DNA from 2 places in the Photobacterium sp. WH77 genome. Region 2 is predicted to be linked to the other one. Evidence: predicted binding sites of a transcription regulator. Region 2 holds the regulator's gene; the other holds the start of a gene.

Region 1 (14,972 bases), on a different contig from region 2:
CCAGCACCTATGACGGACTTTCTCTCGCTTGGGCCAGTGCCGAATGGCTGGCTGAAAAAATCGCAGCCATGACGCTGTTTGCCACCCACTATTTCGAACTGACAGAATTACCGTCACTGATACCCGGGCTGGCCAATGTTCATCTGGATGCCATTGAGCACGGTGATGAAATTGCCTTTATGCACGCCGTGCAGGAAGGAGCTGCCAGCAAGTCTTTCGGTCTGGCGGTTGCCAGCCTGGCGGGTGTCCCTAAATCAGTGATTAAGCGAGCCAAGCAGAAGCTGCAGCAACTGGAGACCACGGGCCACCAGCACGCCATGGACCAGCCACAGGCGCAGCGCGCAGACAACCAGCAACTCTCGCTGATCCCTGAGCCCAGCGAAGTAGAAGAAGCGCTGGCGCGCCTGAATCCGGATGAGCTGACACCACGGCAAGCCCTGGATGAGCTGTACCGTTTAAAAGCGTTGCTGTAACGGGTTACAGGTAACGGATCAGGCACGATCAAGAAAGGACGCCGAAGCGTCCTTTCTTTTACCTTTTTATCTTGTTTCTTATTTCTTGTTTGTTCTTGTTGCTTCTTTCGTTGTGTCAGCATGCACTTAAGAAGTGCACTTGCCTCAAATTTCCTGGTTGAACAGGGATTCAATATTCAGGCCCTGATGTGTCAGCATGTCACGCAGGCGGCGCAGGCCTTCGACCTGGATCTGACGTACACGCTCTCGGGTCAGGCCAATCTCACGGCCGACATCTTCAAGGGTGGAGGCTTCATAGCCCAGCAGACCAAAACGTCGGGCCAGCACTTCACGCTGTTTGGGGTTCAGTTCCTGCAGCCAAGTGACAATAGAGGTTTTCATATCGTCATCTTGCGTGGAGGTTTCCGGGCCGCCACAACGTTCATCCGGGATGATATCCAGCAGGGCTTTTTCGGTATCACCGCCAATTGGGTTATCGACCGAGCCGACACGCTCATTCAGACGCAGCATGCGGTTCACATCATCCACCGACTTATCCAGCTGCAGGGCAATATCTTCCGCTGTGGGTTCATGATCCAGCTTCTGAGCCAGCTCACGAGCCGTACGCAGATAGACATTCAGCTCTTTCACCACATGAATCGGTAAGCGGATGGTCCGGGTCTGGTTCATGATAGCCCGTTCAATGGTCTGACGGATCCACCAGGTTGCATAGGTAGAGAAACGGAAACCGCGCTCAGGGTCGAATTTTTCCACTGCGCGGATCAGGCCCAGGTTGCCCTCTTCAACAAGATCCAGCAGGGCAAGACCACGGTTACTGTAACGACGGGAGATCTTCACCACTAAACGCAGGTTACTTTCGATCATGCGCTTACGGGCGACTTCATCACCCCGCAGCGCGCGGCGGGCATAGAGAACTTCTTCTTCGGCGGTTAAAAGTGGGGAAAAGCCGATTTCACCGAGATAAAGCTGAGTGGCATCCAGTGCTTTCTGAGTGACACTGTAGGACGAGATATCCAAATCTTCGTCGGCGTCATCAACCTCTGAGTCTGCTTTTGCTGAAACATCGGCTTCCTGTTCTTCAACATCGAGCTCCATCTCATCTTCAAACTCTTCATAGTTTTCGATATCAGTAGCTGCATTACTTCTGCTCATAGCGCCTCCCAGATAGCGTTTTGCAAATCCGGTTCACCACGCCCGAGCAGTCTGTCAGTTTGGCAGGTACTTGAGCGGATTCACTGACTTGCCTTTATAACGGATCTCAAAGTGCAGTCGGACATTGTTCGTTCCCGAGCTGCCCATCAAAGCAATTTTTTGCCCTGCGGTTACCGTATCTTGCTCTCTGACGAGTACTCTGTCGTTATGTGCATATGCACTTAAGTAGTCGTCATTGTGCTTTATAATGACAAGGTTGCCATAGCCCCGTAATGCATTGCCGGCATACACCACTTTCCCTGCAGCTGTTGCGTTGACGTCCTGGCCTCTCTGGCCTGCAATATCAATGCCTTTGTTACCATTATCACTGCTGGAAAAGCGGGAAACGACTCTTCCCTTCGCCGGCCATACCCAGGTATCAACCTTGTCAGCGACAGGTGCAGGCGACTTGCCTGCCTTGTCACTTGTGCCAACCTTACTTGTAACAACTTTGTTACTTTTTGAGTCTTGAGAGTACTCTTTTGTGGGAGCGCGATCAACATCTTTATTGACGCTTTTTTGCACGGTTTTTGCAGGTCTTGTAGCCGGATTAGCTTTAGTCTGAGGCGGTGTTTTAGCCGGTTTACTCGGGGGTGTTGATTTTACTGGTGGTTTAGCAACCGCCACAGCAGTTGTAGCTGCCGCCGTACCTGAAGCGGCGGCAGCTGTCGCAACTGGACCGACCACAACTACAGGTTGGTAAGGCACAGCTTCCCGCTTGGGTGACACTGGCGGTTTTTTATTGATAGATGGCGCAGGCTTAGCTGCCACTTTCTGGCCAAACTGAGGGGCTACGTATTTGGACTTCCACAGAAACAATTTCTGGCCGGGATATATCGTATAAGGGGGCGTCAGCTGATTAAGTGCAATCAAGTCGTTGACATCACGACCTGAAAGGTAAGAGATAAAATAAAGGGTGTCACCTTTTTGCACTTCATAGTAACTGCCCCGGTAGCTACCAGGCCGGGTGTTATCATAGTTCGCGCCATCAGGCGGATAAGTGGCACAGGCCGACAGCAACAAACAGGCTGCCAGTACCATCGGGAGTTTGTGCTTTTTTCCGCTAAAACCTTTCATGCGCTACGCCAGCTCCCCTGCCACCAGAGGCACAAATCGGACCGGCGCAATTTCATCTGTCACATAGTGACCATCCAGTAAGCGGATGCGTTTCAGCATCTGGTGCTGCTCACCGACAGGGATCACCAGGCGCCCCCCTTCAGACAGCTGCTCGAGCAACGCCGGCGGGACGACCTCCGCGGCAGCGGTCACTATGATGGCATCGAATGGCCCTTTACTTGACCATCCCTGCCAGCCATCACCATGCTTGGTCGAGATATTATGTAAGTCCAGCTGTTTGAAACGGCGCTTGGCCTGCCACTGCAAAGCCTTAATGCGTTCAACCGAGTAAACATGCTCCACCATACGAGACAGAATCGCGGTCTGATAGCCAGAGCCGGTACCAATCTCCAGCACTCGGGTGCCGGGTTGCAAGGCAAGCAACTCTGTCATTCTGGCCACAATATAAGGCTGTGAAATGGTCTGCCCACGCCCGATGGGCAGGGCATTATTCTCGTAAGCCTTGTGCGACAAGGCTTCATCAATAAAATGCTCACGGGGAACCGTATCCATTACCCGCAATACCCTACGGTCTGCTATCCCCTGCTGAGACAAATATTCCATCAGGCTATGGCGTTGTTCCGCATAGCGCATTATCAGTTGCTCTCCACTTGTTTCATCCACTGTGCCAAGTCGTCCAGCGCATCGTGTGCTGTCAGATCAACCTGAAGCGGTGTAATTGATACTTGCTTGTGTTCTATCGCATAAAAGTCTGTACCTGGCCCGGCATCCTGGCAACTCCCGGGGGGACCAAGCCAGTATATCGTTTTGCCGCGGGGATCAACGTCCCTGACCATTTTTTCCGCGCGGTGACGGGCACCCAGGCGCGTCACCTGCCATTCGCCCAGTTCAGACAAAGGCACATCCGGCACATTGATATTGAGAATTTTATTTCTCGGCAGAGGCTGGGCCATCAAACGCCCCACCACTTCTTTGACAACCTGAGCGGCCGTAGCAAAATGTTCACGACCGACTAAAGACACAGCAATGGCCGGTACGCCGAGAAAATGCCCTTCCGTCGCAGCAGCTACTGTGCCTGAATACAGCACATCATCACCCAGGTTGGCGCCGTGATTAATCCCGGCCACCACAATATCCGGTTTATCGGTCAGCCACTCGTTCAGCGCGAAGTGTACACAGTCTGTTGGTGTCCCTTCCACCGACATACGCCTGATGCCTTCTTCACGAACACGCAAAGGAGTTTCCAGTGTCAGTGAATTAGAGGCGCCGCTGCGATTACGATCCGGCGCCACCACATACACCTCACCCAGCTCTTTGAGGGTATCGGCCAGTGTATTGATTCCTTCAGCAAAGATGCCGTCATCATTACTGATCAAAATTCGCATATCTGCCATCCTTCTGCTCAGGCTCATCAATCAGTTCTCTTAATACTGCCGTGGCGAAACATCCCGCAGGCAAGGAGAACTGCACTTCCAGCTGATCAGCATGCAGTTGCCAGTGCATGTCCGCCGGACGCAGCATCAGGGGACGACGTTCGTGTCGCATCCTGTTATCGCGGATCAGTTTCAGCAGCAATGGCTCCTGCTCAATCACCGCCATTTCAAAAGCCGCCACCTCACCCTGGCTGGGCAGCGCATTGTCGCCGGTCACAGGCGCAGTAATCAGCCATTCGCCCGCCGCCACCTGTGCCTGCCATTCAGGCGTGATTTGCTCAACCAGCTGCCAGTCTTCTCTGCCCTGCTGCTGAACACAGTCGCCCGCTAACAAGGTATCTGCCTTGCCGTCGGCAATACGCTGGGACAACACCAGATTAAACAACCAGGAGCGGGCAGCTGACAGGTAGAAGCTGCGCTTACTCTTGTCGCGGACACGAAATTCATCGTTCCCCCAGGCTCTGGCTTTGACCACGTTATTACCGTCATGGCCAAAACGTTGCGCACCAAAGTAATTCGGCACGCCCTGCTGTTGAATCTTCTTCAGCCGCGCGTCGAGATCCTGAGGGTTATCCAGCTCGCTCAGACGCAACTCAAAATGGTTGCCGGCCAGATCGCCGGGACGCAGTTTTTTGTCGTGACGATCGGTCGCCAGCACTTCGACGCCTGGATGCTCGGCGACAAATGACGTCAAATCCGGGTCTGGTTTACCCGGCAGATGCACACTCAGCCACTGCTCGGTCACCGCGTGCCTGTCTTTCAGGCCAGCCCAGCTGACATCGCGGGATTTCACTCCGCACGCTTTCGCCAGCTCGTTGACAACATATTTGGTGTTCTCGCCGGTTTTACGGATCTTCACCATGAAATGCTCACCACTGCCGGTGAAGTCAAAACCCAGTTGCTCTTTGACGATAAAATCTTCCGGGCGAACTTTGCTTCGTCCCTGGCAGACAGGCTTACCATTCAGCCAGCTCAGGCTGTCCATATCAATTGTCATATTCTTTCCGTTATACAGGAAGGGGCGGCGTCAGAGCGAGCGCAGCAAAACGACCGCTTCGCAGGCTATGCCTTCTTTGCGGCCCGTAAAACCCAAACGTTCAGTCGTTGTGGCCTTTACATTAATATTATCGACCGTGGTGTCGAGATCGTCGGCAATGGTTTGGCACATTTGTTCAATATAAGGCGCCATTTTCGGTGCCTGCGCAATAATTGTGACATCCAGATTGCCCAGGCGGTAGCCTTTCGCTTTAACCTTGGCGTACACATCACGCAGCAACACGCGGCTGTCTGCCCCCGCCCACTCCGCATCAGTATCAGGGAAATGACGGCCGATATCGCCGGCACCTATCGCGCCCAGCAGCGCATCACACACAGCATGCAGAGCGACATCACCATCGGAGTGAGCAATCAGACCCTGTTCATAAGGCACTGCTACCCCGCCGATGATCACCGGGCCATCACCGCCAAACTTGTGTACGTCAAAACCGTGTCCAATTCGCATTATGCCTGCTCCTTTTGTCGTTGCTGCAGGTAAAATTCAGCCAGTGCCAGATCTTCAGGCTGAGTGACTTTCAGGTTATCAGCCCGACCGGGCACCAGCCGCGGCGAAAAGCCGCAATACTCCAGCGCCGATGCTTCGTCTGTGAGCACAGCCCCTTCCGCCAGCGATTTGACCATGGCATCTCTGAGCTGCCTGACCCGAAACATCTGGGGGGTCAATGCATGCCAGAGGTCGGTGCGATCCACTGTTGCCGCAATAGTTTGCCGGCCGTTACCACGTTTCATGGTATCGCGCACCGGCGCGGCCAGAATGGCGCCAAAGGCATGCTGCTGTGCCTGTTCAATCAGACGGGACAAATCATCCTGATGAAGGCAGGGACGGGCAGCATCGTGCACCAGTACCCAATCATTATCCGCCAGTGTGGCCAGGCCGGAAAACACTGAATCGGCACGTTCACTACCGCCTGATACCACGATGACATCCGGACGACAGGCCAGAGACAAATGATTAAAATAAGGATCGCCGTCACTGATCGCAATCACTACCCGGCTAATAGCGGGGTGTTGTAACAAGCTGTCCACCGTATGTTCCAGTATCGTTTTGCCTGCGATAACCAGATACTGCTTCGGCCTGTCGGCCTGCATACGACTGCCGACACCTGCAGCAGGCACTACCGCCGTTAAGGTTTGAGTCATGATGGGTTTACTGCCAAGTTAACGCTGAGTGGCCATCCTAGAGGGAATGGTCACCGACTATGCGGAAAAAAGTTTCTCCGGGCTTGATCATACCCAGCTCATGCCGGGCACGCTCTTCTACCGCTTCCAGGCCCTGATGCAAATCATTGATTTCTGCATACATCTGCTGGTTACGCTGAACCAGTTCGGCATTCGCTTTTTGCTGTAGCGCCACATTGTTTTTAAGCGCCATATAATCAGACATGCCATTCTTGCCGGACCAGAATTCGTACTGCAGCCAGGATAATACCAGCAGTAACACTGCACTGAATACACGCATGCAAGCCTCATTCTTGGGTGATTAACACAAGTCGACAGGCTATCTAATCAGCCTCTAAGCCGGTAATAATCCCATAAAGCGCCGTATGTGACCAGTTCCGGACCCGCCATTCGGACAGAAAAAAGCCGCTCTGTTGAGCGGCTTATCATCCGGGGTCACTCAAAGTGACAAAAGTGAAGCTTCAGACTTATGCCTGACCTTTCACTTCTTTCAGACCGTTATACGGTGCTTTCTCGCCCAGCGCTTCCTCGATACGGATCAGCTGGTTGTACTTAGCAACACGGTCAGAACGGCTCATAGAACCTGTCTTGATTTGACCTGCGGCAGTACCAACGGCCAGATCAGCAATCGTTGCATCTTCAGTTTCACCAGAACGGTGAGAGATAACGGCGGTGTAACCGGCATCTTTAGCCATCTTGATAGCAGCCAGCGTTTCAGTCAGAGAACCGATCTGGTTGAACTTGATCAGGATAGAGTTAGCGATACCTTTGTCGATACCTTCTTTCAGGATCTTGGTGTTAGTCACGAACAGGTCGTCGCCCACCAGTTGCAGTTTATCACCCAGCAGTTCTGTCTGGTGCTTGAAGCCATCCCAGTCAGACTCGTCCAGACCGTCTTCGATAGACACGATTGGGTACTGGTTCGCCAGATCCTGCAGGTAGAAGTTAAACTCTTCAGACGTGAAGATTTTGCCTTCGCCTTTCATGTTGTAGTTGCCTGCTTCTTTGTCGTAAAACTCAGAAGCCGCACAGTCCATCGCCAGCGTGACGTCTTTACCCAGTACATAGCCAGCCGCTTCAACAGCTTCTTTGATAGCAGCCAGTGCCGCAGCGTTAGATTCCAGGTTTGGTGCGAAACCACCTTCATCACCAACGGCTGTGCTCAGACCTTTGGCTTTCAGTACTTTTGCCAGGTTATGGAACACTTCAGCACCGATACGCAGACCTTCTTTCAGTGTTTTAGCACCTACTGGCTGGATCATGAATTCCTGGATGTCTACGTTGTTGTCAGCGTGCTCACCACCGTTGATGATGTTCATCATTGGCAGAGGCATAGAGAACTTGCCCGGAGTGCCGTTCAGTTCAGCAATGTGCTCGTACAGAGGCATGCCTTTTGCTGCCGCGGCTGCTTTTGCGTTCGCCAGAGAGACAGCCAGGATAGCGTTAGCACCAAACTTAGATTTGTTTTCAGTACCGTCCAGGTCGATCATGATTTGGTCGATGTCCGCTTGGCTTTTCGCGTCTTTACCAACCAGCGCCTGAGCAATAGGACCGTTAACCGCTTCAACGGCTTTCAGTACACCTTTGCCAAGGAAACGAGATTTGTCGCCGTCACGCAGCTCCAGAGCTTCGCGGGAACCCGTTGATGCACCAGATGGTGCCGCAGCCATACCAACAAAACCACCTTCCAGGTGGACTTCAGCTTCCACTGTCGGGTTACCGCGTGAGTCGATGATTTCACGACCCAAAACTTTAACGATCTTAGACATAGTGTTTCCTCTTGCTTTATTTTGATTTAAAAAAGCGAAAAAAAAGCTGCCGCACTCCATGTGCAACAGCTGTTTGTAACTGATTACTCTTCGAACTCACCACGCTGGTGCTGACCAGCCGCTTTGACGAACCCTTCAAACAAAGGATGGCCATCGCGAGGTGTTGAGGTGAACTCAGGGTGGAACTGAGCCGCCACAAACCAAGGGTGATTCGGCACTTCGATAATCTCTACCAACTTCTTGTCAGCAGACAGGCCGGAGATTTTCAGGCCCGCTTCTTTCAGCTGAGGCAGCAGGTTGTTGTTCACTTCGTAACGGTGACGGTGGCGCTCGTGAATTGTTGCACTGCCGTACATTTCACGGGCTTTGCTGCTCTCTTCCAGATGGCACAGCTGAGAGCCCAGGCGCATAGTGCCGCCCAGATCCGACTCTTCTGTGCGCTCTTCAACGTTACCTTCGCTGTCGACCCATTCAGTGATCAGGCCCACCACAGGATACGGTGATTTGGCATCAAATTCCGTTGAGTGTGCACCGCTCAGACCTGCCACGTTCCGCGCAAATTCGATCAGTGCGACTTGCATGCCCAGACAGATGCCCAGATATGGAATTTTGTTTTCACGCGCATATTGCGCTGTCATGATCTTGCCTTCAACACCACGACCACCGAAACCGCCCGGTACCAGAATCGCATCCAGACCTGCCAGCATTTCTACGCCTTTGGATTCAACATCCTGTGAATCTACGTACTTGATGGTCACAGACAAGCGGTTTTTCAGGCCAGCGTGCTTCAGTGCTTCGTTGACTGACTTATATGCATCCGGCAGTTCGGTGTATTTACCGACCATACCGATAGTGACTTCACCTGTAGGATTGGCATCTTCATAGATAACGCGCTCCCACTCGCTCAGATCGGCTTCCGGGGCGGTAATACCAAAGCGCTGACAAACCAGTTCATCCAGACCCTGCGACTTGATCAGCTGAGGGATCTTGTAGATGGAGTCAACGTCTTTCATTGAGATAACAGCTTTTTCCGGCACGTTACAGAACAAGGCAATCTTGGCTCGCTCATTGGCCGGAATCATACGGTCAGAACGGCAGATCAGCACATCCGGCTGAATACCGATAGACAGCAGTTCTTTGACTGAGTGCTGAGTAGGCTTGGTTTTCACTTCGCCGGCCGCGGCCAGGTAAGGCACCAGAGTCAGGTGCATAAACATTGCACGCTCACGGCCCAGCTGCACGCCCAGTTGGCGAATTGCTTCCATAAATGGCAGGGACTCGATATCACCAACAGTACCGCCCACTTCGACGATAGCAACGTCGTGGCCTTCTGCACCGGCAATCACACGCTCTTTGATAGCGTTAGTAATATGAGGGATGACCTGAATGGTCGCACCCAGATAGTCACCGCGACGCTCTTTACGCAGCACGTCTTCATAGACACGGCCAGCGGTAAAGTTGTTGCGCTTGGTCATCTTGGTACGGATAAAACGCTCATAGTGACCAAGGTCAAGGTCGGTCTCTGCACCGTCTTCCGTAACGAATACTTCACCGTGTTGAATCGGGCTCATGGTGCCGGGATCAACGTTAATGTAAGGGTCTAGCTTCATCATGGTCACTTTCAGACCACGGGCCTCTAAGATGGCCGCCAGTGAGGCTGCAGCAATACCTTTACCTAGGGAGGATACAACACCGCCCGTCACAAAAATGTAATTCGTTGTCATGTTTAACCTGGAAGATTGGTGTAGAGGATAAAAAGTATCTGGACGGGAAATTAGTATACCAGACACATTTTATTGCCACAACGTGAAAACTATCACAGTAAACCCAGACGCTTTTTGTTCCAAATCAAGCCCGGTATCCTTGATGGAAAGTCTGCTTACGGGTTAGTGCTCACTTTGATGCTGAATCAGACTTTTCCTTGCGCTTAACGTTTTCCCACTCGGCATCCAGCTCATCCAGTGAACATGCGTCAATCGACTTGCCCTGTTCCAGCACACAACGTTCCACTTCGCGAAACCGGCGCTCGAACTTACGGTTCGCTTTGTGCAAGGCCATTTCCGGTTTCACTTTCAGGTGCCGGCTCAGGTTAACAACAGCAAACAGCAGATCCCCGATCTCCTCTTCGATGCGTTCCTGACTGGGTACCGCCTGATGGGCTTCTTCCATCACTTCATCGATTTCTTCCTGCACTTTGTCAACGACCGGCCCCAGCGTTGGCCAGTCGAAACCCAGCTGGGCGCAGCGTTTCTGGATTTTATCGGCCCGGTTCAAAGCAGGCATTGCCTTAGGGATATTAGCCAGAATACTGTCATCCTGCCCTTTTTCTGCACGCTCTTTGGCCTTTTCCGCTTCCCAGTTCGCATGTATTGCTGCTTCATCGGCGAAATCTTTATCTGCAAAAACATGAGGATGGCGACGAATCAGTTTGTGATTGATCGCGCCGACCACATCATCAAAATCAAACAAGCTTTTTTCTTTCGCCAACTGGCTGTAGAAGATTACCTGAAATAACAAATCGCCCAATTCTTCCTTCACATCATCCCAGCTCTCTTCAGCGATGGCATCTGCCACTTCATAGGCTTCCTCCAGCGTGTGGGGCACGATAGAGGCAAAATCCTGTTTGAGATCCCAGGGGCAACCCCGCTGCGGGTCGCGCAGCTGCGTCATGATGGAAAGTAAGGTGTTGATGGGCTTATCGCTCATGATGGTTATCCTGTGCTCTGTGTCAGGTTGTTATTGGGCACAAAACGGGCCGGAGCCCGTTTTGTCGATAGGATGAGATCAGTGCAGTCGTCTGGCTTCAAAGACATCTTTCACCTGCTCCAGGCGGAGGATCAGTCTGCCCAGACTGTCGAGATCAGTCAGCTCAATATCGAAATCCATGATCGCCATCTGCTTTTTGAAATCGATCCGGCTTTTCACGCCGGCCACTTTGACCTTTTCATTGTGCATGGTGTTGGTCAGATCTTTAATCAGGCCGTTACGCTCAGAAGCGGTTACCCTGACGGTCAGCGTGTAGCGCCCGGCAAAGCTTCCGCCCCAGACAGTATGAATGATCCGCTGCGGCGCCACATGACGCAGTTCTTCCAGCTGTTCACAGTCGCTGCGGTGAACCGAAATCCCCCGCCCCTGTGTCACAAAGCCGACTATGTCATCACCGGGAATGGGCTGGCAGCAACGCGCCAGGTGGGTCATCAGGTTATCCACCCCTTCCACCACCACAGCATCGCGCTGCGGTTTTTTCTGGCTGGCTTTGCTGCCCGCCTCGGTTAAACGCTCCAACAACTGCTGATCTTCTTCTTCAGCCGTGGGCTTGTTCACCAGCGCATTGATGTGGTTAATCACCTGATTGATACGCAGATCACCGCTACCGATACCGGCGAACAGCTCATCGGTCGAGTTCACGTTAAAGCGCTTCAGGGCATAGGACTCAGCATCTTTCATGGTGGCGCCGATTTTATGCAGCTCCTGCTCCAGAATTTCCCGGCCAGCCGTGATGTTTTTATCTCTGTCTTGCTTACGGAACCAGGCATGCACCTTGGCTCGTGCCCGGCTTGAATTGACAAAGCCCAGGTTCGGATTCAGCCAGTCACGCGACGGATTCGGCTCTTTCTGGGTGATGATTTCAACCTGATCGCCCATTTGCAGGTGATAGGTGAAAGGCACAATTCGCCCTTCCACTTTGGCCCCGATACAGCGGTGACCAACTTCAGAGTGAATGTGATAGGCAAAATCGAGCGGAGTAGCATTCAAGGGCAGATCGACCACATCCCCTTTCGGGGTGAAGGCATAGACTCTGTCATCGAAGACCTGACTGCGCAGCTCTTCGAGCATTTCGCCAGAGTCGGACATTTCTTCCTGCCAGGCCAGCAGCTTACGCAGCCAGTTGATTTTCTCATCATAGGCAGAGTGAGCGCCGGCAGAGGTGCCGGATTCTTTGTATTTCCAGTGCGCGGCCACCCCCAGCTCGGATTCTTCGTGCATCTGCTTGGTGCGGATCTGGATCTCAATAGCTTTGCCTTCCGGGCCGATCACCACAGTGTGGATCGACTGATAACCGTTGGGTTTGGGGTTGGCCACATAATCATCGAACTCTTTGGGCAGATGGCGGTATTTGGTATGCACCACCCCCAGTGCCGCATAGCAGTCCTGAAGCTGATCCGCGATAATACGCACCGCTCGCACATCAAACAGCTCATCAAAGGCGAGATTCTTTTTCTGCATTTTGCGCCAGATGCTGTAGATATGCTTAGGCCGCCCATGCACCTCCGCCTTGATATTCGACGCTTTCATCGACTCATCCAGATCCTTAACGAAATGGTCGATGTAGTGCTCCCGGTCGATACGGCGCTCAGACAGCTGTCTGGCGATCTGCTTATAGGTATCCGGGTGTTTGTAGCGAAACGCGTAATCTTCGATTTCCCACTTAAGCTGACCGATACCCAAACGGTTTGCCAGCGGGGCATAGATATTGGAACACTCCCGCGCCGCGGCACGACGAACATTATCCGGCTCGTCCTTCACCTCGCGCAGATTACAGATGCGCTCGGCCAGTTTGATCACCACGCAGCGGAAGTCATCCACCATAGAAAGCAGCATGCGGCGAATATTATCGACCTGTGCCGATTGTGCCGCGCCTTCTTTGATGGCATTCAACTGGCTGATTGCCGCCATCTGCTTAACGCCCTTGACCATTTGCAGAATGGTCTGGCCGTATTCCTCTTTGATGTCATCACTCTTGTAGAAGCCACCTTCAACAAGCGGGAACAGCAGGGCCGCCACCAGGGTGTCGGTATCCATACTGAGCATCACCAGGATTTCAACCATTTCCCGGCCACGCCACAGTAACTGACCGGCCGCTTCCTTGTTGTCCAGATGCGCTTCACAGCGCTGATAGGTTTGGAGCAGACGGTCCGAGGTTTTAGCATCCTGCAGCAGACTCTCTACCCAGGGTACCAACTCAAATTTTGCGTTTTCCTTCAAATGCGCACCGCGAACTGCGACCATGATTCTGTCCTGTATAGCGTTATTACGGATGGCTTTCTGTTACTCCCTGCGGCCTTTGCCGGCTCAGCCTGGCATCAGGTTCGGATAAACAGTGCCATAGATTCTAAGTGCCCCGTATGGGGAAACATATCCAGCATTCCCAGCCGTTGCAACTGATAGCCCTGTTGCAACAATACCTGACTGTCCCGCGCCAGTGTGGACGGATTGCAGGAGACATATAAAATCCGGCTGGGTGATAGCGCTGCCACTTCTTTCATTACCCCGGCAGCACCCGCGCGTGCCGGATCCAGCAATACTTTGTCGAAACCTTTGCTGGCCCAGCTGAACGTCTCAATACCCTGTTCAAGATTGCCCTGATAAAAAGCCGTATTCGCCAGCTTATTCAGCGCCGCATTGGTACTGGCTCGGCGCACCATCTCATCCACCCCTTCGACACCGACGACTTGCTGTGCTTTCTGAGCCAGCGGTAAACTGAAGTTACCCAGGCCACAGAAAAGATCCAGCACTCTGTCCTGCGGCTGAATATCCAGCCAGTCCAGCGCCTGTTCTATCATTCGGGTATTCACCGTCCGGTTCACCTGAATGAAATCTTTAGGCGAGAACTGCAGTGTCAAACCATTCACGGCATAGCAGGGCGTATCACCGGCCAGCTGGATCACTTCATCAGGTTCCGGCGCCAGGAAAAGCATAACATGATGACTGTCAGCAAATTGCTGAATGCTCGTCATATCCTGGCCAGAAAAAGGCTTGAGATGCCGGATAAGGACTACAGGGCCATTATCGGCTTCGACCAGTTCGACGTGCCCCAGGTTCCGGCGGCCCTGCAATTGCGCCAGTAATTCACGCAAAGGCGGCAGCAGAGCATTCAGCGAAGCCGCCAGTACCGGGCAATGCTCAATATCAACAATCTCTTTGCTCTGCTCTTGGCGAAAACCGAAACACAGCCCTTTGCCGGATTCAAACCTAAGGCTGAAACGCGCGCTTCGCCTGTACTGCCACTCTTCACCTGTAACAGGTTCGTCCTGCACTAATGCCGTTGCAGTCTCATTGTCACCACCCAAGGCAAACTTCGCCATCAACTCCCCCAGAGACTGGCGCTTGGCCGATACCTGGGCAGAATGAGAGAGATGTTGCAAGTTACACCCACCACACTGGTCATAGACAGAACACTGAGGTGTAATGCGCTCAGGGCTGTCAGTCAGTCGTTTGATGACTTTAGCCCGGGCATAGTGTTTTTTATTGTCAGTGAGCTGCACCAGCGCACGTTCGCCAGGCAGCAATCCCGGAATAAAAACCGGTTTGCGATCGAGATGGGCGATACCTGATCCCAGATGGTCCAGACGTGAAACCGTCACTTCTTTGTGTTTGGTGTCGCTGACAATTCGTTTAGTCGGCTTAAAAAAGCGTGCCATAATGTTGTAACTCACGGTGTTCTGTCGCCTTTTCAAGGCAACGCCGGATCGACTTCAATTGTCGCTACGGTAAAGATTCATTAAGCTAAGGGCTGGAACATGCTTGCGTGACCAGCATAGACAGCAATTCTCCCACAGAATCGAATTCTTGTAACCATGACCAAATACGGACTTCGCGCCCGGGTTTTCACCCTGACATTAGCACCAACCCTGATCATTGGCCTGCTATTGAGCGCATTTTTCACATTGAGCCGCTACCGTGATCTGGAGCATCAGCTGATTGCAACCGGCACCAGCATCATAGAGCCGCTGGCGATTGCCACCGAATACGGCATGGCAGATCATAACCGTGAAGCGGTCAGACGCATCATC
Region 2 (14,972 bases):
TGGCCTGTGCCGTGGCAGAAGCTGTGGTTGACGAAGTCAGCAAGCCGGAAGTACTGGCCGGTGTTAAAGAGCGTGAGCAATGGTTCCGCGACGGGATTGAGAAAATCAATGCTCAGTACCCTATCTTCGCTGAAGTACGCGGTAAAGGCCTGTTGCTGGGCGCTGCACTGAATGCTGAGTGGCAGGGCCGTGCACGTGATGTGCTACTGGCTGCTGGTGAAGAAGGTCTGATGGTGCTGGTAGCCGGTACCAATGTCGTGCGTTTCACGCCTTCTCTGGTGATTGAAAAATCGGATGTCGAAGAAGGTCTGGCCCGTCTGGAACGTGCCATCGCCAAGCTTTACAACCAATAATAAGACAAGGGCAGGCACAATAGCTTGCCCTGCTTGCTGCCCCGGGTGTCGCCCGGGGTAGTTTTTAGAAGAGAAAGAAATTACAGATATTCAGAGTTAGCAACCTGTGTTGCTACCTGCATCAGGAGGGAGTTCGATGCTGGTTATACGTCCAATTACAAAAGCTGATTTACCTGCACTGATGATGTGCGCCGACGAATCAGGTCACGGCTTCACATCATTGCCGGTTAATGAGGAGATCCTCAGCAATCGGATCGCGCATTCAGTGGAAAGCTTTAATAAAGACGTCACTGCACCGGGTCCGGAAGGCTACCTCATGGTGGCGGAAGACACTGAGACAGGCGAAATTGCTGGTACGACCGCCCTGGAAGCGGCAGTCGGACTGGATAACCCATTCTATACTTATCACCTCAGCACCCTGGTCCATAATTCACATCATCTGGATGTGCACAAAGTGCTGAAGGTACTGACGTTCGGTAATGACTACACGGGTGTGAGTGAACTGTGCACCTTATTCCTGCGCCCTCAGTGGCGTCAGGGACTGAACGGAAAGCTGCTGTCCAAGTGCCGTTTCCTTATGCTGGCCGAGCACAGCCACCGTTTTTCTGACACTGTGATTGCCGAAATGCGCGGTGTATCAGATGAGCAGGGAAATTCCCCGTTCTGGGAATGGCTGAAAGAGCACTTTTTCTCGATTGATTTCGTCGAAGCCGATTACCTGACAGGTATCGGCAAGAAAGAATTTATTGCCGATCTGATGCCGAAATTGCCCATTTACGTCAACCTGCTGAGCAAAGAGGCCCAGGCCGTGATTGGACAGGTGCACGACAATACGCGCCCGGCGCTAAAATTGCTGGAAGCGGAAGGTTTCGTCAACCGTGGCTATGTCGATATTTTTGATGCCGGCCCCACGGTGGAGTGCGATCTTCGCCATATTGAGTCGGTCCGTGCATCTCAGCGCTGTACGGTTGAGATCGGCGAACATCACAGCTCGCATAATTACATCATCAGTAATACCCGTTTTGCCGGTTTCCGTGCAACGGTAGGTAAAGCGGCACTGGATGGTGAACGTAATCTGGCCATCATTTCTCCGGAAATGGCCAAGGTGTTAGAAGTGAAAAACGGGGATCAGGTTCGCCTGATTGCTCAATAACTAGGGTGGAATACAAAATGACACAATGGATTGCAGGCAACTGGCAAGCCGGTCAGGGCGAAGCGATGCAGTCGCTGAACCCATTCAGCGGTGAAGTGATCTGGGAAGGTAAGAGTGCCACAACCGAGCAGGTTGAGCAGGCTGTGGCCAGCGCACGTCAGGCACTGGTTACCTGGCGTCATACCCGCCTGGAAGAGCGTCAGGCTATCGTTGAGTGCTTCGCTGCCCTGGTCAAAGACAACAGCGAGCACATTGCCCGCACTATCGCCGAAGAAACCGGCAAACCGCTGTGGGAAACGCGCACTGAAGCCGGTGCCATGGTGGGTAAGATTGCGATTTCTCTGCGTGCTTACAATGAGCGTACCGGTGAGCGTGAAAAAGACGTGGCTGGCACCAAAGCCGTACTGCGTCACCGTCCGCTGGGCGTGATGGCGGTATTCGGTCCGTATAATTTCCCCGGCCACCTGCCAAATGGACATATTGTACCTGCGCTGCTGGCGGGGAACACCGTGGTGTTTAAGCCTTCTGATCTGACGCCAAAAGTGGCGGAAGAAACCATCAGATTATGGGAGCAGGCGGGTCTGCCAGCCGGTGTGCTTAATCTGGTTCAGGGTGCACGTGCAACCGGTGAAGCCCTGGCACAGTCTGCCGGTATTGACGGTCTGCTGTTTACCGGCAGCGCCAATACAGGTCATATCCTGCACCGTCAGTTTGCCGGCCAGCCGGGTAAAATGCTGGCGCTGGAGATGGGCGGCAACAACCCTATGGTTATCTCCAAGGCGTACGGTGATCTGAAGTCTACTGTGTACACCATTATCCAGTCGGCTTTCATCAGTGCCGGACAGCGTTGTACCTGTGCCCGTCGCCTCTATGTCCCTGAAGGGGCAGAAGGTGATGCACTGGTTACGGCGCTGGTCGAAGCGGCCAAAGCCATTAAGGTGGACGGTCCGTTTGCCGAGCCGCAACCTTTCATGGGCCCGCAAATTTCGACTCTGGCTGCCGATAATATCGTGGCAGCCCAGGAGCGTCTGATTGCTATGGGCGGCGAGCCGCTGCTGAAAGCCGATCGCGGCCAGGGCGCCATAGTGACTCCGGGCATCATTGAAGTCAGCAAGATAGCCGAACTGCCGGATGAAGAATACTTCGGGCCGCTGCTGCAGGTGGCGCGTTATCAGGAACTGCCTCAGGCGGTCGAGATGGCGAACAATACCCGTTACGGCTTGTCAGCCGGTCTGGTTTCTACTGACGACAGTGAGTGGGAATACTTTATCGATCATATCCGTGCGGGCGTCGTCAACCGTAACCGCCAGTTGACCGGTGCCAGCGGCGATGCGCCGTTCGGTGGTCCGGGTGCCTCGGGTAATTTGCGTCCGAGTGCTTACTACGCTGCGGATTACTGTGCATACCCAATGGCATCTATGGAAGGTGAGGCAACCGAATTGCCGGCACAGCTGTCTCCAGGGATCCAACTGTAATTCATACTTAACCCGTATTTTCGAAGGGGAACCGCATCATGGAAAGAGTGGAAAAATTGTTTGATGCCCTGTGGCAGGACTTTACTACCCGTCTTTGTCCGTCGGCGGCGCAGGTACACGATCTGCTGACAGAGGAAGAGCCTCTGCAGAATGATCATATTGCGTTGCGTACCTTTAATCTGCCTGGTGTCAGTCTGGATGTTCTGGCTGCACCTTTTATCGCCATTGGCTACAAGCCGTGCGGCACCTACCATTTCGAGCAGAAGAAACTGTACGCGGAGCACTTCGAGCACCCGAATCCGGCTGCCCCGAAAGTGTTTATCAGTGAACTGCTGGTTGGTCAGTGCTCTGCACAACTGCAGAACACGGTGCGTGCGCTGGTAAAGCAGATCCCTGACGGTGCAATGGATGATGCGTCTTTCCTCTATAACGGCCGTTTGTGGGAGCTGGATTTTGCGACCTATGAAATGCTGGCCGCGGAAAGCGAGTATGCCGGCTGGGTGGCCGCTCACGGTTACGGCGCCAATCACTTTACGGTAAGCGTCAATCAGCTGGAGCAGTTCACGGAAGTGGCGGCGGTTAACAGCTTGCTGCGCCACAACGGGTTCAGCATTAATGAAGCCGGCGGCGAAGTGAAAGGCAATCCGGCAGTGATGCTGGAGCAGTCATCCACTATGGCTGACCGTGTTGATGTGTCCTTCACCGACGGTGTTCGCACAATTCCCGGTGGTTTTTATGAGTTCGCCAAGCGCTACCATCAGGCAGACGGGGAACTCTATCCGGGCTTTGTCGAAGCGTCAGCCGACAAAATCTTCGAAAGTACCAATATGTGATTCAGCCTGACTGAAAAACACCTTAAACAGCGGCCTTTGGTCGCTGTTTTTTTAGGTCAGGCTGTTGGTGTCAGTGCTGCTGATCCAAAGGCAGCACCCAGGCATCGTTGTCACGACTCAGGATCCCGGCGTGCAGACCGGCTTCCTGTTCCAGTAACTGACGGGGTGACTGAAACCCTGTCATTTCCACTGATGCTGTGAGGAAGCGGCCCATAGTGACCACAGGGCGGGTTGGCACCTGGCTGTGCTGCGCATTCGGGGCAAAACGTTCGATATCCATATCGCTGCATCCACATAAAACTGATATGCCAAATGTAGCAATAGGAATGAGGAAGGCAACTGAAAAACTGTGAGGTGACTAGAGGAACACGATGCAAAGCCGGGGGAGGGTGTGCAAATGCAAGAAAAGCCGCACTGGCGGCTTTTCTTATACTCACATTGGCTGCATCACAGCTGAGTGATCAGCGAGTGCCGTAAACCACTATGGTTTTGCCGTGGGCAGAAATCAGGTTCTGCTCTTCCAGCATCTTGAGGATGCGGCCAACGGTTTCACGGGAACAGCCTACGATCTGGCCGATTTCCTGACGGGTGATTTTGATCTGCATGCCGTCCGGGTGGGTCATGGCATCAGGTTGTTTGGCCAGATTCAGCAGTGTCTGGGCAATACGACCGGTAACATCCAGGAACGCCAGGTCGCCAACTTTCTGGCTGGTGACTTGCAGACGGCGAGCCATCTGAGCAGACAGTCGCATCAGAATATCCGGGTTGACCTGGATCAGCTGACGGAATTTCTTAAAGGAAATCTCTGCCACTTCACATGGTGTTTTTGCACGAACCCAGGCAGTACGCTCCTGGCCTTCTTCAAACAGGCCAAGCTCACCGATGAAGTCGCCCTGGTTGAGGTAGGACAGAATCATCTCTTTGCCTTCTTCGTCCTTGATAAGAACGGCAACGGAGCCTTTAACGATGTAGTAGAGGGTCTCTGCTTTCTCGCCAGCATGGATCAGTGTACTCTTTGAAGGGTACTTATGAATGTGGCAATGAGAAAGGAACCACTCCAAGGTTGGATCTGTTTGCGGTTTACCTGGAACCATATTACTAACTTCCTCTGCAGTGTGTTGCCCAACAACGTCATTCCTTGAATTGGGGTTGGGTATAACAATATCATTGTTTGCCAACTAGGATATTCAGTCAACGGCTGGGCTGCAAGCGCATGTGAACATTCAGTCCAAGAGTTTAACTTTTTTCGACACGCATTGCTTGATATTGGGTGACGATAAATGCACATTTTGGACGCTTTACTGTGCACATGATCACACAGTTGTGACTTAGTTTTTAAATGCGGGTTTGAGTAGTAAGGAGCATCGCATGCAATCACGTGTTAAATGGGTAGAAGGTTTGACTTTTGTCGGCCAGTCAAACTCGGGCCACAGTGTGGTCATGGACGGCAACGGCGGCAATACGGCACCGAGTCCGATGGAACTGGTGCTGATGGCAGCGGGCGGTTGCAGCTCCGTCGATGTGGTCGACGGCCTGAAAAGTGCCGGCCAGGCCATCACGGCCTGCGAAGCAAACATGACCTCAGAGCGCCGCGAGCAGGCACCGCGTTATTTTACCTCGGTCAATCTGCATTTCGTGGTGACAGGCCATGATCTTGATGAAGCGCTGGTGGCCAAAGCGGTCGGTGATTCGCTGGAAAAATATTGCTCTGTGTGCCTGATGCTGGGCAAAGGTGTCACGCTGACACATTCTTATGAAATCGTCGCCGCTTAATGGTGTTTCGGGAAAGCCGTGCCGGTTTTCCCCCTTATTTTTCGGTGAGTAGTATGATCATCCCCTGGCAAGAATTGGATCCCGAGACACTCGATAATTTGATAGAACACTTTGTTCTGCGCGAAGGCACGGACTATGGCGAACGCGAGCTGAGTCTGGAGCAGAAAGTCGCCAGAGTCAGACAGCAACTGGACAGCGGCGAGGCCGTGATTATGTTCTCTGAACTCCATGAGACGGTTGATATTAAACTGCGCCGTTCACTGAGCGCAGAATAAAGCTGCCATAATGAAAAGCGGCAGCAGAAAACGGAAGCTGACGCCGATGAACGGGCCCGTGAAACTTGACTGCTTTCTCTGGCCCTGTTACTAACTGATTCCGTTAGGATTAACGACAAGGTATGTCATGTCTGCAAAACACCCGATCATTGCAGTAACAGGTTCCTCCGGAGCAGGAACGTCCACCACCTCAGAAGCCTTCCGTAAAATGTTTAACATGTTGAACATTCATGCGGCCTGGCTGGAAGGGGACAGTTTCCACCGGTTCACCCGTCCTGAAATGGATGTGGAGATCCGTAAAGCCAAAGAGCAAGGCCGTCATATCAGTTATTTTGGCCCGCAGGCCAACGACTTTGCTCAGTTGGGCAACTTTTTCCGCCAGTATGGCGAAGACGGCAGCGGCAAGTTTCGCCGTTACCTGCACACCTTTGACGAGGCCGTGCCGTATAACCAGATGCCGGGCACATTCACCCCCTGGCAGGATTTGCCGGAAAATACCGACCTGCTGTTTTATGAAGGGCTTCATGGCGGTGTGGTGGACGGTGATGTCAACGTGGCACAGCATGTGGATCTGCTGATTGGCATGGTGCCTATTGTTAACCTGGAGTGGATTCAGAAAATCGTCCGTGATACCCGGGATCGCGGCCATTCCCGCGAGGCGGTGATGGAGTCCATTGTTCGCTCGATGGATGATTACCTGAATTACATCACGCCACAGTTCTCCCGTACCCATATCAACTTTCAGCGTGTGCCGACGGTGGATACTTCGAACCCTGTCAGTGCCAAAGCGATCCCCAGTCTGGACGAGAGTTTTGTGGTGATCCGTTTTCGCGGCATCAAAAACGTGGATTTTCCGTATCTGCTGGCGATGATTCAGGGATCGTTTATGTCGCGCCACAATACCCTGGTGGTGCCGGGCGGTAAAATGAGCTTTGCGATGGAGCTGATCATGCGGCCACTCATCCAGCAGTTAATTGACACAGGTAAGATAGGTTAATACTGACAAAACAACGCCTGCTTGCAGGCGTTGTTTTGTTATGCCCCCAGTTTGTCCCTGAACCAGGCCGGCACTGTGTGATCCAGCCAGAAGCTCGGCGCCCGCCAACTGCCGCTGATAAATCCTACGTGGCCGCCATGCCGGGTCAGGTGATAGTCAATGTGCGGCGGCAGCGGTTGTCTGGGTATCACGGCCTTGGTCATAAAGGGATCGTCGGCGGCATGAATCACCCGCAACGGCGTCGTGACCAGGGCCAGTTTGCCCAGTCCGCTGCAGCGCAGGTAGTAATCCTCGGCATTGCTGAAACCATGCAAAGGTGCGGTGACGGCATCGTCAAACTGGCGCAGCGAGCGTAGCGATGTAATCTGATCGGCCTGAAATGGCAGAGTATCCGGTAATGACGCCATTTTTTTCAGCACATTTTTTTTCATAGAGCCCAGCAGGTAGCGCTGATAGACACGCGAAAACCCTTGCTGTATCCGGTCAGAGCAGGCCGCCAGATCCAAGGGCGGTGAGATGACCTGAGCGGCAGTGAGTTCCGACGCGGCGCCGGTTTCGGCAAGATAATTGACCAGCATGTTCCCGCCCAGCGAGACACCGACTGCCAGCAGGGGATTGTGGGGAAAGCGCTCACGCAGGAGGCGGATAAAAAAGGTGGCGTCTGAGGTTTCCCCCGAATGATAGCTTCTCGCCTGACGGTTAATTTCGCCGCTGCAGCCGCGAAAATGCATCATCACCCCCAGCCATCCCTGCTGTTTGGCGGCAAACAGCAGGCTGTGGGCGTAAGGGCTGCGAAAACTGCCTTCCAGGCCGTGAAAGAGGATCATGACAGGCTTGTGCGCCGGATGGTGAGACGGTGTGCCGGTCCAGACCAGATCGAGAAAATCATCATCCGGGGTCTGAATCCGCTCTGTCAGCGGCTCGAACCGGGCCTGACGACGGATAATCCGCGGCAGAATGGTTTGTATATGGGCGTTACGCAGGCCAGCGGCGGGCTCAAAATGATGCATCAGTTTCTCTCTCACAGCGGAAAATCAGGGTATGGCTCCTGAGCCAGCAGCTCAGCAAGGATTGCCAGACCTTGTTCCAGTTTATCATGATTGTGCGGCGCGCTGATGGCCAGACGCACAGCCTGGGGTATGGTGCTGCCCGGCGGCGTAAACAGCTCAGCCGATTTGACTATCACCTCTCTGGCTTGCGCTGCGGCGACAAAATCACTCAACCGCCAGTTATCCGGCAAGGTGAGCCAGGCATGGAAGCTCTGCGCGTGATGCTGAATGTGATAAGAGTGCAGATAGCGGTCGAGCAACAATTTTCGCTGGGCTATGTCTTCCCGGATCGCGGTCAGCAGCCGATCGGCATCGCCCCGGTGGATCAGCTCGCAGGCCAGAGCACTGAGCAGCGGGCTGATCATCAGGCAGTGATGGTGCAGCGCCGTGTTCAGTCTGTCCTGATGTTTGCCCGGCACCTGGATATAACCCAGTCGTAAACCAGGGGCGAGGCATTTAGACAGGCTGCCGAAGTGGATCACCTGCTCACTGTCGAGGTTGACCATCGGCGGCGGGGCGTCGACAGGCAGCAGGCCATTGACATCATCTTCAATCACCAGTACTTGATGGCGGCGGCACACCGCCAGAATCGCTTCGCGCCTTTCCCGGCTCATGACTGCCGTTGTCGGATTTTGCAGGGTAGGCGTGCAGTAAAGCATCCGCGGCTGATACAGGCGACAGGCGGTATCCAGACTCTCGGGTATCAGGCCTTGCTGATCCATTTCCACCGCTTTGACATTAAGCTGCATCTGACGGGCCAGCCCGAGAAAGCCGGGATAGACCACTTGCTCGGTCAGCAGAGTATCGCCGCTGCGGCAGAACACAGACAGCACCAGCTGAATGGCATGCTGCGCGCCGGAGGTGAAATGCATACGCGCCGGGTCGAGCAGAATGCCATGGCGGTTGAGCCAGTGGCAAATCACGTCTCTGTGTTCGCTCAACCCTTGCGGATCCTGATACAGCATCAGGTGGTTGAGCTGATCCGCTTGCTGTGCGAGTGTCTGCATGGCCTGTGCCAGCGGCGCTGATCTGTCGAGATAAGGCGGGATGTTATAGCCAAAATTGCACTCATCGGGTGCCTGAGAGGGGTAACTGAATACCCAGCCCGGACGGTTACTCTGGCAGACATAAGTGCCGGCTCCCACCCTGGCTTCCACCAGCCCCCGGCGTTCGGCTTCGGCATAGGCGCGGGTAATGGTCCCGACCGTCACCTGCAGTTTATCGGCCATGGCTCTGTGCGTCGGCAGCTTGCTGCCAGCTGTCAGCAGGCCGGATTCAATCAGATGTGCCATGGTTTCGGCCAGGCGACGGTATTTTGGCAGCCCATCGTCACACCTTTCGAAGAAATCTTGCTGAATGATCTCGATTGTCATGGTGACAATAAATCCTTTGATCGCAAATTACACCCTTGGTAGTCTGCATTTTGACCGCTTTGGCGTGGTTAAAGCAAGTGAAAGTTGGAATTGTATCGGTACAATAAGGCGTGAATCACGGAGTGGCAGATGAACCTGGAATGGCAATTTTTGATGTCTCTGGCCGCATTTGCGGCCACTATGACCGGGACACCCGGGCCGAACAATATGATGGTGACGGCCTCAGGGGCTAATTTTGGTTACTGGCGCACTGTGCCGCACATGCTGGGCATTGGCGGGGGGCTGGTGAGTATGATTCTGCTGGTAGCGGCTGGGCTGGGGGTGCTTTTTGTGCGATACCCTGTGCTGCATGAAGCCCTGCGCTGGCTGGGCAGTGGCTATTTGCTGTATCTGGCCTGGAAGATTGCCTCTTCCGGGGGCAGGGTTCAGGCTGAAGGCAATGACGCCAGACCTATGCCTTTTCTCGCGGCGGCTCTGTTCCAGTATGTTAACCCTAAAGCCTGGATGATGTCGGTGACCGCGATCAGTACCTTTACCATGAACGGGGATGGGTACTGGCTGTCAGCGGCGGCGGTCGCCCTGATTTTCTTTGTGGTGGGCTTTCCCTGCGTCTCACTCTGGGCCGGATTTGGCACCATGATTGGCCGCTGGCTGAACCAGCCGAAAGCCAGACGGATATTCAATCTGGTGATGGGAGCGCTGACCGCAGGTTGTGTGGTGATGATATGGTAAGGCAGCCGGGCTGCCTTGATCATACTGCTTTCACCACGGTGGTCAGCCGCGAATCGCTGCTGTCAGGCTGGCGGCATTCAGATGCTGGCAGTACTGGCCCAGGTTGTCGGCTGGCGGCGGCAACGCGGCTCTGGCCTGCTGCGCCTGATGGTTCAGACAGCGAATCAGATCCTGTTGCTGGCTTTGTTCCAGCAGCAGCTCAAAGTCCAGCATCTGCTGATAACCAGGCTGATCCAGCTGAGGTTTCAGCGCGCGGCGCAACTGGCGGTAGGCTTTGAGCTGGCTGTCGCTCGCGGCCAGTGCTTTATCCAGCTGGCGGATTTCTGTCTCTGACAATGAGTACTGCTGGCTGTCGAGCCAGAGCAGTAACAGGGCCAGATTAACGTTGCCACGGAAATCGTCCTGAAGTTGCAGGCAGGCCTGACTGACGCCGCCCAGGCTGTAGTGCTGCAGACAGAAACGCCAGAACTGATCAGGCTGAAAAGGCTGACGTGTGGTGTGTTCAGAATTTGACATTGAATTCCTGTTCCATACTTTCCAACTGCTCATGCAGTTCCATCCATTCCATCTCAACCTCTTCCAGTGCAGCTTTGGCCTGACTCTGGTCAAGCAAGGTCTGGTTCAGTCGCGCTTTGTTGTCCGCTTCATAGATGCTGGCATCAGACAAGGCGGCTTCCGCTGTCGCCAGTGACTGGCTGAGCTTTTCCATCTTCGCTTCCAGTTTGTCAACCTGCTTGCGCAGTGGTGCGGTTTGTTTGCGGAACTCAGCTTCCAGGCGTTTCAGCTCTTTGCGTGAAGCGGCACTGTTGTCTTTGCTGGCGGTGTCCGGCTTACTGGCTTGCTGCTCGCGGCGCTCACTGCGCTGCTGCTCTGCCAGCCACTTGTGGTAATCATTGAGATCGCCGTCGAACGGTTCGACTTTTCTGTCATGCACCAGATACAAATCGTCTGTGGTCGCGCGCAGCAGATAGCGGTCGTGGCTGACGATGACCATCGCCCCTTCAAAGGACTGCAGGGCCAGCGTCAGCGCCTGGCGCATGTCGAGATCCAGGTGGTTGGTCGGTTCATCAAGCAGCAGCAGGTTCGGGCGTTGCCACACGATCAGTGCCAGTACCAGGCGGGCTTTTTCTCCCCCTGAAAAGGGGCCGACCAGATCCAGTGCCTTGTCGCCTTTGAAGCCAAAACTGCCGAGGTAGTCGCGCAGTTGCTGTTCTGTTGCCTCAGGGGCCAGGCGGTTCATGTGCTGGAGCGGGGTTTCATCCAGACGCAGGGTTTCCAGCTGGTGCTGGGCAAAATAACCAATTTTCACCCCTTGCGAGTACGTCAGCTCGCCGGCCTGTACCGCCAGTTCACCTGAGAGTAATTTGATCAGGGTGGATTTACCGGCACCGTTACGGCCCAGCAGACCAATCCGGCTGCCCGGTACCAGATTAAGGCGGATCTTATCCAGAATGGGGGTGTCACTATAACCGGCCGCGACCTGATCCATCATCATAATCGGGTTAGGCAGCGAGTCCGGCTCGCGGAATTCAAAGTTGAACGGGTTGTCGAACTGGGCCGGCAGCACTTTTTCCAGCCGCTCCAGCGCCTTGATCCGGCTTTGTGCCTGCCGGGCCTTGCTGGCTTTATAGCGGAAGCGATCGATATAGGACTGCATGTGCGACATTTGCTTTTGCTGCTTCTGATACATCGACTGTTGCAGAACCAGTTTTTCCGCCCGCTGGTTTTCAAACGATGAGTAGTTGCCTGTGTATTCGTTCAGACGCTGGTTTTCGACATGAATAATGCGCCCGACCACAGGATCGAGAAAATCGCGGTCGTGCGAAATCAATACCAGGGTGCCCCGGTAATTCTGCAGCCATTTTTCCAGCCACAGCACGGCATCCAGATCCAGGTGGTTAGTCGGCTCATCAAGCAGCAGTAAATCGGAACGGCACAGCAGAGCCTGGGCAAGATTAAGGCGCATCCGCCAGCCACCGGAAAACTGCGTCAGGTTCCACTCCATCTGGGCTTGCGAAAAGCCCAGGCCATCGAGCAGCTCGGATGCCCGGGCTTTGATGCTGTAACCGCCAATGGCGTCGAGCTTGTCGTGCAGCAGGGCTACTTTGTTGCCGTCATCGGCCTGTTCTGCCGCCTGCAGTGCCTGCTCCAGCTGGCGGTATTCCCGGTCACCGTCAATCACATAATCCAGTGCGGTGCGTTCTAAAGCCGGTGTTTCCTGTGCTACCCAGGCCAGTTCCCAGTGCGATGGAACAGAATGTTGTCCGGCATCGACGGTCAGCTCGTTTTTGATCAGCGAAAACAGGGTGGATTTGCCACAGCCATTCTTGCCCACCAGCCCGACTTTATCGCCAGGATGAATAGTGGCAGTTGCCTGATCTAAAAGGACATTTCCGCCCCTGAGTAATTGAATATCAGAAAAAGTGATCATCGCCTGTTACTACCGGCTGTTGCCGCTCCACAACAAATAGGTTTCTGGTGCGGCAGTCTATACTAAACCTCGGTTAACTGCGAACAAGGCCGAAGACCCGGGAACGGGCAGCGCATTATTTTGCTGTTGAAATCTCAGGAATTAAGCGATCTTTTGGCGTCAGAATTCGGTATGATGTTTCAAGAGCCGGGACATCCCGTTAATGCTCATGATGTTACTCAGGGAAATGAGGACCAGGCCTATGGAGCACGCCCCACCACGCATTCTGCTGATTTACGCGCATCCGGACCCCGATGCGTCTGTTGCCAATAAAGCCATGCTATCGACAGTGGCTAACCTGTCTCATGTGACATTTCACGATCTGTACGGCAAGTACCCGGATTTTTTCATCGATATCACTTATGAACGTGCCTTGCTGGCTCAGCATGATGTTTTGGTTTTTCAGCACCCTCTTTATATGTACTCATGCCCTTCGCTGCTCAAGGAATGGATTGATGTGGTGCTCAGCAAAGGGTTCGCCCACGGGGATGGCAAGGCCACCAAGGGCAAATACTGGCGTTCAGTGATCACTACGGGCGGGGCAGCCGAAGCCTACACGCCGGATGGTTATAACCGCAGCAGTGTGGGCGACATCCTGAAACCGTTTGAACTCACTGCCGAGCTGTGCCAGATGCACTGGATACCGCCGCTGGTGCTGCACTGGGCACGACGGGTGCCGGATGCTGAACGGCGCGAACATGCGCAGTTGTACCGGGAGTGGCTGCTCTCACCATTGGCTGAGACAGGGGCCGACAGGGAGAAGCGTTATGGCGTCTGATGTATTGAGTGCCGGTGTGGTGTTTCTGGCGGCGGCCGTTGTGGCTGTGCCTGTTGCCCAGCGCCTCGGGCTGGGGTCGGTTTTGGGCTATCTGCTGGCCGGGATCGGCATTGGTCCCTGGGGGCTGGGGCTGATCAATGATGTGGAGGAAGTGCTGCATTTTTCCGAGTTCGGGGTCGTTCTGCTGCTGTTTCTGATTGGACTGGAACTGAACCCCAGCAAACTCTGGCAGATGCGACAACCCATTTTGGGCTTAGGCGGCAGTCAGGTGGTACTGACCAGTTTAGTGATTGCCTCTCTGGTGCTCTTGTGCGGGCAATTCGTCGGAGCGGTGGATTGGCGGGTAGCTCTGGTTATAGGTATGGGGCTGGCGTTATCTTCCACCGCGATAGCACTGCGGATCATTGAAGAGCAGGGCATAGGCGGCTCGCAAACCGGGCAATCCGGCTTTGCTGTGCTGTTGTTTCAGGATATCGCCGTGATCCCTATGCTGGCGGTGTTGCCTCTGCTGGCAGGCAGCGATGGCGGCACCTGGCTGGATTTGGCCGCCATGGTGGCAGGCATAGCCGTGTTGCTGGTCGGCGGCCATTTTCTCCTGCGACCGTTGTTTCGCTGGGTCGTGATGTCCGGGGTGCGTGAGCTCTTTACCGTCACGGCTTTGCTGCTGGTGATAGGTATTGCACTGGGCATGGAAATCCTCGGCCTGTCTATGGCTCTTGGCACCTTTCTGGCCGGGGTGCTGCTGGCGGAAAGCGAATACCGCCATGAGCTTGAAATCGCCATCGAGCCGTTTAAAGGACTGCTGCTCGGGTTGTTCTTTATCTCAGTTGGTATGGCGGTCAATCTCGGCCTGCTGCTGGAATACCCGTTACAAATTCTCGCGGCTGTGGTGGCTTTGGTGACGGTTAAGGGTTTAATCCTGTATCTGCTGGCTCGCTTGTTCGGTATTCAGGCCAAGTCGCGCAGCCAGATGGCGGCCATTCTCAGTCAGGGCGGTGAATTTGCTTTTGTACTCTTTACTGCTGCACGCAGCGAAGGGTTGTTAGAGGCGGATTTGAGCAGTTTCTTACTGGTGGTGGTGAGTCTGTCTATGATGACCACGCCTTTGATCTTACGTTTGCAGGATAAATGGTTCATACGTACTTTTAAGGCTGAAGCCAGTGATGAACCAGAATCCGATGTGATCGATCGCGAACCCAGGGTGATCATTACCGGGTTTGGCCGTTTTGGTCAGGTCGTCGGCAGGCTGCTGTTTGCCAATAAAATCCGGGTCACTATATTAGAACGGGATCCAAGTCAGATTCAGTTCCTGCGTAAGTTTGGCTATAAGGTGTATTATGGCGATGCCAGCCAGCTCGATTTACTGCGTGCGGCCGGCGCAGAAAAAGCAGAAGCTATCATTATCTGTACCGACAATCCGGAAGAGGTGATGCAGGTGGTTGTCCTTTGTCAGCAACATTTCCCGCGCCTGAAAATACTGGCACGCGCCCGCAGCCGGGTGGAAGCGCATCAGTTGCTCAGCCACGGGGTGGACAGGTTTTCTCGTGAGACCTTTGCCGGCGCGCTGGATCTGGGGCGCCAGGCTCTGGTTGCACTGGGTATGCACCCCTACAAAGCCAAACGGGCAGAAGCACATTTTCGCAAATTAGATACCACCGCCTTGCGGGACTTGTTACCCCAGCATTCGGAAGATGTCCACTTAGCCACCCGG

What was found. The regulator CRP, encoded in region 2, controls carbon source genes, mostly activating them, when cyclic AMP is high. The targets are predictions, from matches to a motif close to TGTGANNNNNNTCACA.
Region 1: a site for CRP is predicted at 9,984-9,999, ahead of L6J37_RS07585 (CTP synthase). Genes of this name have one in related genera too.

The regions. Positions count from the first base shown of each region.
Region 1 is NZ_JAKLTE010000005.1:230,674-245,645, reverse strand. It holds gene mutS (DNA mismatch repair protein MutS) at 1-473, shown strand, start outside; gene rpoS (RNA polymerase sigma factor RpoS) at 618-1,625, opposite strand; gene L6J37_RS07625 (peptidoglycan DD-metalloendopeptidase family protein) at 1,680-2,597, opposite strand; gene L6J37_RS07620 (protein-L-isoaspartate(D-aspartate) O-methyltransferase) at 2,745-3,374, opposite strand; gene surE (5'/3'-nucleotidase SurE) at 3,377-4,126, opposite strand; gene truD (tRNA pseudouridine(13) synthase TruD) at 4,107-5,171, opposite strand; gene ispF (2-C-methyl-D-erythritol 2,4-cyclodiphosphate synthase) at 5,202-5,675, opposite strand; gene ispD (2-C-methyl-D-erythritol 4-phosphate cytidylyltransferase) at 5,675-6,370, opposite strand; gene ftsB (cell division protein FtsB) at 6,408-6,689, opposite strand; gene eno (phosphopyruvate hydratase) at 6,877-8,178, opposite strand; gene L6J37_RS07585 (CTP synthase) at 8,262-9,902, opposite strand; gene mazG (nucleoside triphosphate pyrophosphohydrolase) at 10,072-10,884, opposite strand; gene relA (GTP diphosphokinase) at 10,963-13,188, opposite strand; gene rlmD (23S rRNA (uracil(1939)-C(5))-methyltransferase RlmD) at 13,263-14,600, opposite strand; gene barA (two-component sensor histidine kinase BarA) at 14,757-14,972, shown strand, end outside.
Region 2 is NZ_JAKLTE010000007.1:9,342-24,313, reverse strand. It holds gene L6J37_RS09420 (aspartate aminotransferase family protein) at 1-353, shown strand, start outside; gene astA (arginine N-succinyltransferase) at 490-1,506, shown strand; gene astD (succinylglutamate-semialdehyde dehydrogenase) at 1,524-2,981, shown strand; gene L6J37_RS09405 (DUF1338 domain-containing protein) at 3,020-3,814, shown strand; gene L6J37_RS09400 (hypothetical protein) at 3,885-4,094, opposite strand; gene crp (cAMP-activated global transcriptional regulator CRP) at 4,276-4,908, opposite strand; gene L6J37_RS09390 (OsmC family protein) at 5,183-5,587, shown strand; gene L6J37_RS09385 (YheU family protein) at 5,641-5,862, shown strand; gene L6J37_RS09380 (phosphoribulokinase) at 5,990-6,859, shown strand; gene L6J37_RS09375 (hydrolase) at 6,898-7,869, opposite strand; gene L6J37_RS09370 (aminotransferase-like domain-containing protein) at 7,881-9,281, opposite strand; gene L6J37_RS09365 (LysE family translocator) at 9,411-10,013, shown strand; gene L6J37_RS09360 (TIGR02444 family protein) at 10,056-10,529, opposite strand; gene L6J37_RS09355 (ABC transporter ATP-binding protein) at 10,516-12,444, opposite strand; gene kefG (glutathione-regulated potassium-efflux system ancillary protein KefG) at 12,686-13,261, shown strand; gene kefB (glutathione-regulated potassium-efflux system protein KefB) at 13,251-14,972, shown strand, end outside.